One region of the Rhizobium sp. P44RR-XXIV genome, then DNA from elsewhere that is predicted to be linked to it. Evidence: predicted binding sites of a transcription regulator. Region 1 holds the regulator's gene; each other region holds the start of a gene.
What was found. The regulator PhoB, encoded in region 1, activates phosphate uptake and scavenging genes when phosphate is short. The targets are predictions, from matches to a motif close to TGTCATNNANCTGTCAT.
Positions count from the first base shown of each region.

Region 2: a site for PhoB is predicted at 1,514-1,530, ahead of BSK43_RS04890 (DUF2794 domain-containing protein). Genes of this name have one in related genera too.
Region 3: a site for PhoB is predicted at 2,090-2,106, ahead of BSK43_RS19960 (LTA synthase family protein). Genes of this name have one in related genera too.
Region 4: a site for PhoB is predicted at 1,985-2,001, ahead of BSK43_RS16100 (acid phosphatase). Genes of this name have one in related genera too.

Region 1 covers NZ_MPVZ02000025.1:289,318-292,959, forward strand. The annotation lists gene BSK43_RS06740 (GcrA family cell cycle regulator) at 358-906, shown strand; gene phoB (phosphate regulon transcriptional regulator PhoB) at 1,085-1,768, opposite strand; gene phoU (phosphate signaling complex protein PhoU) at 1,800-2,513, opposite strand; gene pstB (phosphate ABC transporter ATP-binding protein PstB) at 2,565-3,380, opposite strand; gene pstA (phosphate ABC transporter permease PstA) at 3,395-3,642, opposite strand, start outside.
Region 2 covers NZ_MPVZ02000024.1:204,732-208,373, forward strand. The annotation lists gene BSK43_RS04880 (Bax inhibitor-1/YccA family protein) at 1-151, shown strand, start outside; gene BSK43_RS04885 (GNAT family N-acetyltransferase) at 271-828, shown strand; gene BSK43_RS04890 (DUF2794 domain-containing protein) at 1,088-1,492, opposite strand; gene BSK43_RS04895 (thioredoxin family protein) at 1,826-2,569, opposite strand; gene acnA (aconitate hydratase AcnA) at 2,832-3,642, opposite strand, start outside.
Region 3 covers NZ_MPVZ02000028.1:584,492-588,133, forward strand. The annotation lists gene BSK43_RS19955 (alpha/beta hydrolase) at 1-34, shown strand, start outside; gene BSK43_RS19960 (LTA synthase family protein) at 128-1,999, opposite strand; gene BSK43_RS19965 (NAD+ synthase) at 2,244-3,642, shown strand, end outside.
Region 4 covers NZ_MPVZ02000027.1:821,163-824,804, reverse strand. The annotation lists gene BSK43_RS16105 (glycerophosphodiester phosphodiesterase family protein) at 1-99, opposite strand, end outside; gene BSK43_RS16100 (acid phosphatase) at 294-1,838, opposite strand; gene BSK43_RS16095 (cytochrome c peroxidase) at 2,070-3,335, shown strand; gene BSK43_RS16090 (hypothetical protein) at 3,624-3,642, shown strand, end outside.

The DNA.
Region 1 (3,642 bases):
CAAAAATGCCGCCTTGCGGCGGCCCGGTCACTATTGTTGTTTTGCACCGCGATGTCAACAAAACTGGCGCTTTAGCAGGTGCGAGAAAGTGCTTGCGCGCAAAAGGGATACGTTCGGCGCCGCATATTGCAGAAATGCCACGCCCGGACAGCAAGTTGGGGAAAACCTCGAAATCGATTCCTCAAGATTCCCGCGACTCTTGTCACGGAGTCTGCCTCACACTAGGTTAAAAACCAATTGCTAGACTGCATGCGGCGGAACTAGTCACCACAATTTTAGAGCGTTTCGTGCCTCGATCCCCATGCGAGGCAATGGTGAGGGATTCTGCCATCGGAAACGCGACAGCGGAGACAGGGCATGAATTGGACAGACGAACGCGTCGAGAAGCTGAAAAAGCTATGGTCCGAAGGGTTGAGCGCCAGCCAGATCGCGGCACAGCTCGGTGGCGTCAGCCGTAACGCCGTTATCGGCAAGGTGCATCGCTTGAACCTTCCCGGCCGAGCGAAGGCTGGCGGTACGACGGCGGCGGCTCGCACGCCGAAGCGCAGCGCCACGGCGCCGCGGGCTTCGAACTATCAGGCGCGCGTCGCAACCCGCACGGTTACCCGCCAGCAGGGCGCAACCATGCTGAAGGAAGAGGTCGAGATCGATACGGTCAACGAGATCCAGTATCGCCCGGCTGCCAATGTGGTCGTTCCAATCTCCCGGCGCCTCGGCCTGACGGAGCTGACGGAGCGCACCTGCAAGTGGCCGGTCGGCGATCCCCTGAAGGACGATTTCCACTTCTGCGGCAACGAGAGCCCGGATTCATCGCCCTACTGCACCTACCATCAGCGCCTGGCCTACCAGCCGGTGCATGAACGGCGCAGGCCAGCTCAGCGCGCGGCTGAGACACTTCATCACTGAGATAAAGAAACGGGCCCTTTGGGGCCCGTTTTCTGTTTCCGCCGCGACTGCATAATTCCTTAAATCGGAACCGATTTGAGGGAAAATTATGCAGAATTCTAAGATATTACAGCGACCTTAACGCGTCTTGAAAGACGCGTGGCGCTGTAATGTTGAGTGCCTGATCGGGTATTCCCGCTCAGGCCTCCATGGAGTAGCCCGCGCCGCGAACGGTGCGGATGACATCCTGCATATTGGAGAAGTTGAGCGCCTTGCGCAGGCGACCGACATGCACGTCGACCGTGCGTTCGTCGACATAGATATCATGCCCCCACACGCCGTCGAGCAGTTGCGAGCGCGAGAAGACGCGGCCCGGCGAGGACATCAGGAATTCCAGAAGACGGAATTCGGTCGGTCCCAGCCGCACTTCGCGGCTCTTGCGGTGAACGCGGTGCGTCTCGCGGTCCAGCTCGATATCGCCACAACGCAACACCGTGGAGAGAACCTCCGGACGGGCGCGCCGCAGCATCGCCTTGACGCGAGCCATCAGCTCGGGTGTCGAGAACGGCTTGACGACGTAATCGTCCGCGCCAGTGGAAAGACCGCGCACGCGCTCGCTTTCCTCGCCGCGGGCCGTCAGCATGATGATCGGCAGGCGCTCCGTCTCCGGCCGCATGCGCAGCCGGCGGCAGAGCTCGATGCCGGATACACCGGGGAGCATCCAGTCGAGGATCAGAAGATCGGGAATGCGCTCCTGGAGACGCAACTCGGCTTCATCGCCTCTGAGGATCGTGTCGACCTCGAAGCCTTCGGCCTCGAGATTGTAGCGCAGCAGAACGCTGAGCGCTTCCTCGTCTTCTACAACAGCAACTCTCGGAACCATGCGCCTATGGTCTCCTTTCTTCGCTTTCGGATTATTCCGTCACTGCGCCGACGGTATTGGCGGTATCGTCCTTCGGGCGCTCGCCTTCGGGCTGAGCACCCGTCGCCATGTAATAGATCGTCTCGGCGATGTTGGTGGCATGGTCGCCGATGCGCTCGATGTTCTTGGCGCAGAAGAGAAGATGCGTGCAGGTGGTGATGTTGCGCGGATCTTCCATCATGTAGGTCAGCATCTCGCGGAAGAGCGAGGTGTACATCGCGTCGATTTCCTCGTCGCGTTCGCGGATCGACACGGCCTTGTCCGGCGAGCGTGTGGCGTAGACGTCGAGGACTTCCTTGAGCTGGCTAAGCGCCAATTCGGAAAGGTGCTCGATGCCACGAGCCAGGCGACGCGGAACGCCCGTACCCTGCACGGCGATGACGCGCTTGGCGGTGTTCTTGCCGAGGTCGCCGACGCGCTCCAGATCGGAAGCGATACGGATCGAACCCATGATCTCGCGCAGGTCGGCAGCCATCGGCTGACGACGGGCGATGGTGACGATGGCCTTGTCGCCGACTTCCCGCTCGGCATGATCGAGGATGACGTCGTCGGAGATGACCTTCTGCGCAAGACCAGTGTCGCTCTGGACCAGCGCCCGAACGCTGTCGCTGACCATTTGCTCGGCCAGGCCGCCCATTTCCGCAATACGGCGCGTCAGGAACTTCAGGTCTTCGTCATAGGCAGAGAGAATGTGAGTGGAGACCATTTTTCTATCCTCAAGGTGAACTGTGTGAAAGGAGCCGCGCGCACGGCATCATCAACCAAAACGGCCCATGATGTAATCCTGCGTGCGGAAATCGTCGGGATTGGTGAACATCTTATCGGTATCGTTCTCCTCGACCAGATGGCCGAGATGAAACATTGCGGTACGTTGCGACACGCGGGCTGCCTGCTGCATGGAATGCGTGACGATGACGATGGTGAAGTTTTCGCGCAGCTCGTGGATCAGATCCTCGACCTTGGCGGTGGCAATGGGATCGAGCGCCGAACAGGGCTCGTCCATCAGAATGACCTCCGGGCTGACCGCGACGGCACGGGCGATGCACAGGCGCTGCTGCTGACCGCCCGAGAGGCTCGTGCCGGCATCATGCAGCCGATCCTTCACCTCACCCCACAGACCGGCCTTCTGCAGGCTGGTTTCGACGATATGCTCGAGATCAGCTTTCGAGCGATGCAGACCATGGATGCGAGGGCCATAGGCTACGTTCTCATAGATCGACTTCGGGAACGGATTGGGCTTCTGGAAGACCATGCCGACCCGCGCGCGCAGCTCCACAACATCAATGTTGTTGTCGTAGACATCCTGATCGTCGAGCGTGATCTTGCCGGTGACGCGGCAGGTCTCGATCGTATCGTTCATGCGATTGAGGCAACGCAGGAAGGTGGATTTGCCGCAGCCCGAAGGACCGATCAACGCCGTAACCGTATTGGCACGGATGTTCAGGTTGACGTCGAAGAGCGCACGCTTGTCGCCGTAGAAGACGGACACGTCCTGGCCGATCATCTTGTAGGGGATCGTCGTCATCTTCCTGGCCAATGCTCTTTCACTTGCGGCTTCCGTCATCATGTTCATTCGATCGCCCTCCCCTACCAGCGCCGTTCGAAGCGGCGGCGCAGCAGGATCACGCCGATATTCATCGCAACGAGGAAGAAGAGCAGGACGATGATCGCCCCGGAGGTTCGTTCGACGAACGCCCGTTCGGCTTCACTCGCCCACATGTAGATTTGCACCGGCAGCGCCGTCGAAGGATCGAGCGGCGATGCCGGGTAGTTGGCAACGAAGGCGACCATGCCGATCAGGAGCAGCGGCGCCGTCTCGCCGAGTGCATGCGCCA
Region 2 (3,642 bases), on a different contig from region 1:
CTACGATACGCAGCGGATCAAGGAAATGTACTACGCTGCTGACGATGCCACCGTGGCTGGCCGCAAGGCCATCATGGGCGCCCTGTCGCTCTACCTGGACTTCATCAACCTGTTCATGTTCCTGCTGCAGTTTATGGGCAATCGCCGCTAATCGCACGGCTTGAACAAGACATTCGGAAAGGCGGCTTCGGCCGCCTTTTTATTTGCCTGGAGGATAGTCCTGCGATTTGATATCGACCGTCACATCGAGCAGATCAGGCAAGAAAAGCAATGTCCGTCAGCCTTCGCAGCGCAACCGTAAACGACCTTCCCCACATCACCGCCATCTACCGCGATTCCGTGCTGAACGGCACGGCCAGCTACGAGATCACGCCCCCAAGTGAAGAGGAGATGGCGGGCCGCTTCCTGGCGATCCAGGACAAAGCCTACCCCTACATCGTCGCGGAAGACAGAGGCGGCACGTTCCTCGGCTATGCCTATGCCTCGGCATTCCGCACCCGCCCAGCCTATCGTTGGATGGTGGAGGATTCGATCTATCTCGCGCCGGAAGCTCGCGGCCGCGGCGTCGGCGGGCTGCTGTTGAAGGCCTTGGTCGAGAGCTGCGAGACGCTCGGCTTCCGCCAGATGATCGCCGTCATCGGTGGCGCCCACCCGGCCTCTGTCGCCGTACACCGCTCAGCGGGCTTCACCGAGGTCGGGCTGCTGAAAGGCACGGGCTACAAGCATGGCCGGTGGCTGGACACGATGCTGATGCAGAAGGCGCTCGGCGACGGCAACGACAGCGATCCGGACCCATCGGTTTATCCGGGGACGTTGTTTGGGGAGTAGCGCAGGTTTCGCATATGCCGCACGTTTGATACCCCCCTCTGTCGCTGTCGTGACATCTCCCCCACAAGGGGGGAGATTATTGGGAGCATGACGCTCGTCTCTCAAAAACAACAAGCCGCATTTCAGCAGGCACGATGTTGGTTGGTGGTGCAGGGAGCGCTCCAAGTTGCCAATCTCCCCCCTTGTGGGGGAGATGTCCCGAAGGGGACAGAGGGGGGTGCGGCACTATCAGCCAGCACACAGCAAATGGCGATAAGAGCTACTTATCCACCAGCTTCAGCTGCTTGTCGAAAACCTTCAGGACCTGTTGCAGGTCATGGCCGCGTTTCAGGATCATGCCGTTGGTGTTGACCACGGAGAAGGCCCCCTGCTTGGCAGCCAGCTTCGGGTTCTTTTCGATGCGGAAGAGCGGCAATTCGCCTGAGCGCTTGAAGACGGAGAAAACCGCCATGTCCTTGAGGTGGTCAATGGCATAGTCCCGCCACTCGCCCTCCCCGACCATGCGACCGTAGATCCAGAGAATGGCATCAAGCTCGCGGCGGTGGAATGTCACCGGCAGCGGGTCCTTGCTCTGTTTGTATTCCCTGAGATCGACGACGACGGAGGTGGTGTTGGTGTCGACGGAACGGCTTTCGCTATGGCGCAAATCCGGCTGATCAGTCATCAATCCCCCAGGGGCTATCTCATGACAAGAGAATGACAGTTTGCCTCAGCCACACCAAATTGCAAGACACCTGGCGGCTCACAATTTCTTTCCTGCCCCCGAAAGCGTCTCGGCGGCGCCGCATTTCAGTCAAAACGCCGCCCGATTTGCAGGAAGTATAGGCAACCGCTTGGCGCCGCCGCGTCAAGCGGCCCGGCCGGGGGCGTATCGATAAACCCCAGCCCCGAATGCGTCCTCGCCGGGCACCTCCCCTTTTTGGCATCAGCCAAAATAGGGACCCTTTTCGGCGCCAGCCGAAATAGAAGGCTTAGGGGTCAGCTTGAAAAAAGCCGCTCAGCCGTCCGAGCCGATGGTCAATACCGTCGCACCGATGATGGCTGCGGGATCGCCCGTGGGTGTCGAAGACTGCAGGAGAACCGCAAGCCCTCTCCGGCCGGCCTTATCAAGTACATTGGCGGGCAGGACGATATTCATCGCCTTGCCGTCCCACATACCAACGGTTTCGACATCTGAAACCGCATGCATGTAGGCGATCTGCTGACCGTTGTTTTCGCCGCCCTTCGGAGCCACCATCTGCTCCTTGTCGAAATAGACGACGACAACATTGGCCTTGCCTTGGCCAGCGCCGATCTTGATCGACAGCTCGTCGTCCTTCATGGCGGCATTCACTGGAATAGTCAGACCTTCACCGCTGCGCTGGAAGCTATCGAGCTTGACGTTGATCGCATTGAGATCCGCGCCGTTCATATGGTCGCGGCCATTGACGACGGCCTGGGGCGTGTAGACGCCGCTGCGGCCGAGCGCGCGCGCATAGGCATATTGGCGCGCCGTGTTGTCCTTGGACGCCATCGTGTCGCTCCAGCCGAGATAGTTCCAGTAGTCGACATGATAAGCAAGCGCCACCACGTCGCCCTGGCGGATCAGCTTGCGGAAGGCGGCATCGGCGGGTGGACAGGAAGCGCAGCCCTGTGCGGTGAAGAGCTCGACCACGCCCTTGATCTTCGCAGCCTCCTGCGCATGCAGCGAACTTGCCAGCGCGATGCCTGCCAGAAGTAGAATCGAAAGTCGAAGGCGCATTTCCCTTGTACCTCATTGTCAAATTTCAAAGGTCGTCTGCCTACGCAGGCCCTGAAACCGCTCACGCTCCTTCGGGCAACCATGCCCGTATCAAGCCCGAAAAATCTGAAACAAGAGATAATAGTTTAGCGTGATGACGCAAAGTCACGATGGGGTGAGACCGGCGTGCAGCACCGGACGTGCCGTACACATCGGCGTGAAAAACAAGACGCCGCCAGGAAACTTTCCCCGGCGGCGCGTAATTTGCGGCTTTTAGAGCCTATCAGGCAGCGAGATCGCGCAGAACGGTCTGCAGGATGCCGCCATTGTTGACGTAGATGACCTCATCCAGCGTATCGATACGGCAGATGATCGGGATATCGCGAACCGTGCCGTCGCCATAGGTAACCTTGGCGATCTTGCGCTCGCGCGGCTTGATATCAGCCAGGCCTTCGATGGTGACGAGTTCGTCACCCTTCAGCTCAAGGGTGGCCCAGGTGGTGCCGTCCTCGAAGACGAAGGGGATGACGCCCATGCCAACCAGGTTCGAGCGGTGGATACGCTCGAAGGACTGGGCGATCACGGCGCGTACGCCGAGCAGGTTGGTGCCCTTGGCAGCCCAGTCACGCGACGAGCCGTTGCCGTATTCGACACCGGCGAAGATGACGAGCGGAACGCCCTCGGCCTTGTACTGCATGGCCGCATCGTAGATCGACGTCTCTTCCTTGGACGGATAGTGGATGGTGTAGCCACCTTCCTTGCCGTTCGGGCCGAGCATGTGGTTGCGGATGCGGATGTTGGCGAAGGTGCCGCGCATCATCACTTCATGATTGCCGCGGCGCGTGCCGTACTGGTTGAAGTCGGCAACGCCGACACCATGGCCGATGAGGTAAGCGCCGGCCGGCGAGGCAGCCTTGATCGAACCGGCCGGGGAAATGTGGTCGGTGGTGATCTTGTCGCCGAAAAGGCCGAGAACGCGGGCGCCCTTGATGTCGGAAATGCCGGCGCCCTTCTTGCCCATGCCCACGAAGTAAGGCGGGTTCTGCACGTAGGTCGAATTGTCGTCCCAGGCATAGGTCTGGCCTGGAGGAACC
Region 3 (3,642 bases), on a different contig from region 1:
CATTGACGAGGCTGCTGTCGCGACCGCCGGCTAATGGTTTGAAGGACGTGTCTGGAGTTGCCGGCGCCGCCTGCGCTCCAGACATGCGTCATGTTGCATTGAGCCGCTGAAATTTAAGCTCGATCCGCTAGCTGCCCTGCGTAATCAATGAACTATGCGACGGGAAGAAGCGCTCCAGCCCATATTCGCGTCCGAACATCACGTCATGTTGCAGATAGCGGTAGTCCCGTATCATCGGATCGATAGCCCCCTCATTGCGTGACCAGTCGGGGAATGTCTGGTTTTCGCGGGTTGCGAGCTGATAGCGGTCGACGATGTCGTATTTCTTCTGCACGCGTCCGAGAAAGCCGGTATAGAACGGATGCTCGTATCCAGCTGTTTTCAGTACCTGATAGGGCAGTTGCGACGGGCTGATGGTGCCGATATCCTTGCGCACGCCCTTCTTGCTCGACCAGATGACCAGCGGTGTTTCATGCTCCTGCTTCATGATGTCGAGTGGAGCCTTGCGGGTCGCAACCTGCTGCGGCATGTAGCCAGTGTTCGGATAGACGCCGCCGAGCGGCGGCAGATGATCGCCCCAGAGGACAATGATGGTTTCGCGGTCGCGCTTTTCAGCCCAATCCATCAGCATTTTCAAACTGTCGTCGGCTTCGCGAACGCCCTGTGCATAGGTGCCAAGCGTTTCCCGGTCGTCGTCATTCAGATTGCCGGCAATATTTACCGTGTTCTGGGCGTAGCGGTTGGCTTCATAAGGGCCATGTCCCTGAAGGGTGACGGCGAAAAAGAAGAACGGCTTTTCGGCCCCATCCCCCTCGCGCATGATCTCCTTCAACAGGGAGTCATCGGAAGCGAACATGCCGCGCTTTTCCATTGCCGGCAGCGTTTCCTCGGTGTGGAATTCCTCAAAGCCGAAAGCTCTATAGACTTCGTTACGGTTCCAGAACCAGCCGCTGAACGGATGGAGCGCGCGGGCCGCGTAGCCTTCTGCCCGGAAGAAGGTCGCCAGCGAGGGCATGGGGCGGCGGACATATTGCTGATAGGGAATGCTGCCATAGGGCAGGAAGGCGTTGGAAAAGCCGGTCAGCGCCTCGAATTCCACATTGGCCGTCATGCCGCCGAACTCGGGCGAAAAGACATTGCCTGATTGTCGGGCACGGATCGTCGGCATCGGGTCGGGCGTGAAGCTGACATTGGAAAGTCGCGTTGGATCCCACAGGGATTCGCTCATCAGCATGATGACATCAGGCTTCTGGCGCGGGCCGGAAAGATAGCCATAGTTTCGTGCCGGTATCGCATCGATCGCGTCCGGCCCGTAACCCGCCGGAGATTTGACGTCTGCCATCGGCAGGTTCAGCGAGAAGGCGATGACGAAGCCGTTATAGGTGTAGTTTTCCTTCTGATCCCAGACGATCGGGATGATACGCAGCTTTTCGCGGATGAAGGAATATTGCGTCGGGTCCATCTGCGAGATGAAGACCGCAGCCAGTGGCAGACAAACCGACAGCCGGACTACCCGAGCCTTTCGGGACAAGGTAGCAGCATGCCGCCAGGCGTGGCGCCACAGAAAAGCAAGCGCTGCCAGCGCCGCGACAAGACCAATGACGAGCGCTGCTGCGGTCCACGGACGATCACGCACCATGACCGGCAGTAATTCCATGATCTGCCGCGCAAACAGGAAATCCGAAGGATAAAGCGGGTCGGACAGATAGTTCTGTTTTTGGCTCGAGATGAAGGCGGGAACCAGTAGAAGGGGCGCGACGATCAGGACGGATAGATGGGCCCGGCCGAAGATCGCGTCGGCCATCAGCATCATCAGCATGACGATGCCAATGGTGGTGAAGCCGGGGCGGGAAGGAGAAAACACATATGGCAGCACGGGCGAGAATTCGCCGCGTGCGATCCATTCGACGCCGAGGACCAGCAGTAGCGCCAGCAGCATGGTCAGACCAAGGCTCAGAAGCTGGCGCAGGACATTTGATTGTTGCCTTGCTGCGCCGATTTTCTGGAAAAAAGCGAGCCTGCCCGCCAAGGCGGAACCAATGACCAGATCGACCAAGGGTTTCTCCGAATGCTAAAATATTCATATAATTGTCATGCTTCTGTCATGAATGCCGGATGAACCGCAAGGCAAGCTTGATACTTTTCCGGGTAAAAATACCGCCTATGCGCGTAGTGCGATCTTTGATGCCCAGAGGCGAACGAAGGCGGTTGCGGAAGCAAGAGGCCATCGCTAAATGTATGGCATGACAGAGCAAAGCCCGATCACTCACACCATCCGCATCGCCGTCGCGCAGCTCAATCCGACGGTCGGCGACATCTCCGGCAATCTTGCCAAGGCACGCGAGGCGCGGGCCGAGGCGGCGCGCGAGGGTGCGCAGCTCCTGATGCTGACGGAACTGTTCATTTCCGGCTATCCGCCGGAGGATTTGGTCCTGAAGCCAGCCTTCATCCGTGCGTGCTGGAAAGCGGTTGAAAGCCTGGCCGCCGATACCGCCGACGGCGGGCCGGGTGTCATCGTCGGTGTTCCAAGGCAGGATGACACCGGCCGCTACAACTCGGTGGCCGTGCTCGATGGTGGCAAGGTCATTTTCGTCAGAGACAAGGTCGACTTGCCGAACTATGGCGAATTCGACGAAAAGCGAGTTTTCGACGAAGGCACCATCTCAGGTCCCGTCAATTTCCGCGGCGTCCGCATCGGCATACCGATTTGCGAGGAGATCTGGAACGATCTCGGTATCTGCGAAACGCTGGCCGAGGCCGGTGCGGAAATCCTGCTGGTTCCGAACGGTTCGCCTTATTACCGTGGCAAGGTCGATGTCCGCCACCAGGTCGCGTTGCGGCAGGTAATCGAGTCAGGCTTGCCGCTCATTTTTGCTGCGCAGGTTGGCGGTCAGGACGAACTGGTTTTCGACGGCGCGAGCTTCGGTTTCAATGCGGACAAGACGCTGGCCTTCCAGATGAGCCAGTTCGAGACCGCGTTGGCAGTGACGACATGGAAGAAGAACGGTGACGTCTGGCACTGCGCCGAAGGACCGATGGCGCATATTCCGGAAGGCGAGGAGGCCGATTATCGCGCCTGCCTGCTGGGCTTCCGTGACTATGTCAACAAGAACGGCTTCAAGTCCGTCGTGCTCGGCCTGTCTGGCGGCATCGACTCGGCGATCTGTGCGGCAATTGCGGTCGATGCGCTTGGAGAGGAGCGTGTGCGAACGGTCATGCTGCCCTATCGCTATACCTCCGAGGACTCGCTGAAGGATGCGGCCGATTGCGCCAAGGCGCTCGGCTGCCGTTACGATATCGTGCCGATCGAGGAGCCCGTCGGCGGCTTTACCTCCGCTTTGTCCGATCTGTTCGAAGGCACCGAGAGCGGCATCACCGAAGAAAACCTGCAGAGCCGCGCCCGCGGGACCATTCTGATGGCGATCTCCAACAAGTTCGGCTCGATGGTCGTGACGACCGGCAACAAGTCGGAAATGTCGGTTGGATATGCCACGCTCTATGGCGACATGAACGGCGGCTTCAACCCGATCAAGGACCTCTACAAGATGCAGGTCTATGCGTTGTCACGCTGGCGCAACCTGCATGTGCCGCCGGGCGCGCTTGGCCCCTCGGGTGAGGTGATCCCTTACAATATCATCGACA
Region 4 (3,642 bases), on a different contig from region 1:
CGATGCAGAAGTGTCCTGCGCGCGAACCGGCAAGGCGAGGCACAATGCCAAGATGGCGACGCCGACCAGCTGGCAACCAGCTCTGGTATCGTGTTTCATCATCATCCCCGTTCAATCATTGACGATCAGGCGCTTAGCCGCGCCGCTGCTATCTGCATCACACCGCCCTGTAACGACCGCATGACGACTCCCACTGAGGGTTCCATCAGTCGCCCTGCCTCTGAGGGCCGTCAGACAACTCTTCCTGCCGCGGAAAGGTGGCAGGCCTCGGACAGTGTCCGAGGCCTGCGTGATTACCGCGTCAAATCGAGCGCCGCACTCATGTCGCCCATGGGCGGCTCGTCATTGTTGCGCAGCGCCTTGTCACGGGCGACCAGACCCGGCAGGACGGGCAAATCATAGCGAGCGGTGATAAAGCGCAAGATGGACGTCGTGTCATATTGCGTGTGATCGACCATTCCGGTCCGCGCAAAGGGGGAAATGATAAAAGCGGGAATCCGGTTGCCGGGACCCCAACGGTCCGCCTTCGGAGGAGCGACATGATCCCAGAACCCGCCGTTCTCGTCGTAAGTGACGATCACCAACATATGACCCCACTGCGGGCTCTTTTCGAGATGAGAAACGATGTCGGCAAGATGCTGGTCGCCACTTGAAACATCGGCGTAGCCGCTGTGCTCGTTCAGATTTCCCTGGGGTTTGTAGAACGTGACCGCAGGAAGCTTGCCGTCATCGATGTCCTTGATAAAGGCCGTGCCGCCGAGGCCTCCGTCCTTGAGATGCTGGGCGCGAGCCGGAGTACCGGGTGCATAGGCGGCAAAATAGTTGAATGGCTGGTGATGGAACTGGAAGTTCGGCACCGGCGTCGCATTCTTCCCATCAAGGGTCGCCTGCCAAGCTCCGGCATACCAAGCCCAATCAATACCTTTCAGCGTCAGAAGATCGCCGATCGTGATGTCGTGTTGCGGCGGCAAGGTTGTCGGCAGACTGGGGTCCGCAAAGGCCGTATCGCCGCCAGCAACGGGAGGATTGGCGCTCGGCTCATATGGCGGTTGCATCGTATTGACGGCGTGGAAGTCGGGCGTGAGATTACCGTCTGATACAAATTTCGGCGCACCCTCCAAAGCCGATTTGGGCGCGTTCTCGACCACGGTCAGTGAAACACCATCGGCGTCAACCTTGGCGATGGTCGGCTTTGCCGGGCTCTTATCGGCATCCGGGAAAACAGGGACGCAGGCGCAGGCCAACTGGAAGTGGTTCAGAAATGACCCGCCAAATGCTCCCTGGAAGAAATTGTCGGCAAGAACGTATTTCTTTGCGATCTGCCACATGGGCAGGTTGGAACCGTCGTAATGGCCCATGACAAGGCCGCCAGAATCCGCCCACGCGACGAACTTATCATTCTTGCCACCATCGATCTGCATCTGCTCCTGATAGAAACGATGCCAGAGATCGCGCGTGATCACCGATGAAGACTGCGCGAAGCCGCTTGCGTCATCGATCGCGAATGTCGCATTCGCCAGATGCGCCGATTGTGCCTCCGTGATCGGCGGAGTAACCCCCTTCGCTGTCAATCCACCCCATGCCGGAGGCAATTCCGCAAGGGGCTGACCATTGCGGTCAAGCTGACGCGCCTGACTGGCTGTTGCGCTAGAAAGCCCATTGGCGCCAGGGAAACTGCCATAAAGATTGTCGAAGCTACGGTTCTCGGCGTAGATCACCACTACGGTATCAATCTTGTCGTATCCGGCGGGGGCTGCTTGAACCACCGTTGAGTAAGCAGATGGTAAGATTGCGGCGGCGGCCAAATAAAAGAAATGGAGTAGTTTGAGCCTCTTCACGGCGGATTACCTCATGGCTAGGGGATATTGGCTAGAGGAGCGGAGCCGTCCAAGCGGATGCCGAGAGGCTTGCAAGCGACACGCTAACTTTCTCTCCTATCATTTTTGTGACGGCAGGAGATCGTAACAGGGGTCTAGAATTTCTCCGTCATCATTCTGTTGCACCCGCGCTCGATTATGATCCAGACCGCCCTGAAATCTTACGGAAATGCGACATTGACGCTCAATAAAATGTGGCCAACCCGTGCGCTGATGACGGGCGGTGGGCTCGCGCTCTTGCTTGCCCTCGTGCCTCTCTATGAGACCGCCGCCGGCGATGGTGTTGGCATTCATCCAGGGCCAATGTCACGAGCTGCAGCTTTTGCCAGAGCCAGGGCATTGACGGAGGTCGGCCGCAAGATGTTCTCCGATCGATCTCTTTCGGCGTCGGGCCTCCAGGCTTGCGCTTCCTGCCATGACCCGCACCACGCCTACGGACCGGCCTCGGCGTCTCCGGTGGAGTTGGGAGGAGAGCACATGGATCAGCCTGGCTTGCGCGCGGTTCCTTCGCTTCGATACCTGCAGTCCGTACCGACATTCACAGAGCACTTTTACGATTCCGAGGACGAAGGCGACGAAAGCATCGACAACGGGCCGACGGGTGGCCTCACATGGGACGGTCGTGTGGATCACGGTTACGATCAGGCCAAGATCCCCCTGCTTTCGCCGTTCGAGATGGCAAACAAAGACCCGAAAGACGTTGTTGCGCGCTTGCGCAACGCGCCATATGCGGAAGAATTCAAGATGATATTCGGAGCTGACGTCTTCGATCACACCGAGGATGCTTTCGCCGCGGCCGTCGAGGCACTCGCGACCTTCGAGCAAAGCGGTCCCGATTTCTATCCTTATTCCAGCCGATACGACGCCTTCCTCGCTGGCAAGGGCAGTTTGACAGCTCAGGAGTTGCGCGGTCGAGCTCTCTTCGAAGACCCCGCGAAGGGCAACTGTTCGAGTTGTCATTTGAGCGAACCTGCCAACGACGGGGAGCCGCCGCAGTTTTCCGATTTCGGCTTTCTTGGACTAGCTGTGCCGCGAAATCCAGACATTCCCGCAAACAAGGACCCCAACTATTTCGATCTCGGCCTCTGCGGTCCACAGAGAACCGACCTGAAAGGGCGCGCAGAATATTGCGGCCTCTTCCGCACGCCGACGCTCCGCAACGTCGCGCTCCGCCACAGTTTCTTCCACAATGGCTATTTTCATTCGCTCCGCGATGTCGTCTCATTTTATGTGACACGCGACACGGACCCGGGCCGATGGTATCCGCACAATGCCGATGGCACAGTCCGTCAATATGATGACCTGCCTGCAGCTTATTGGAACAATCTCAATCAGGACCCGCCGTTCGGCAAGAAGCCACACGAGGACCCTGGGGTAACGGATGCAGAGATCGACGACATCGTTGCTTTTCTGGGGACGCTTACTGACGCAGATCAGGATCCCCAAGCGGCTCGGTAGCCTGATCCTGTAGGGAGGCAAAGCGGAGGATCATGCCCGGCATCGAGCATTGCGCACGCAAAGGCTTGAACAATCAGGTGCTCGGTTGAATGAAACGACATTCGCGCGATCGGGCAACATGAAGCCATCCACTGCTTAAACCTCCAATCGACATCTCTCTTAGGACGCGCCGCGTTCGGAAGGCGCAAACCGGGGGATGCTGTACAAAAAGATGGGAACTCCGACCATCGATCGGCATGCGGCGAGACGCAGCGATTTTCGTCCATGCATCGTGGCACGAAGGGAACCTTGACCTTTGATTTTGGAG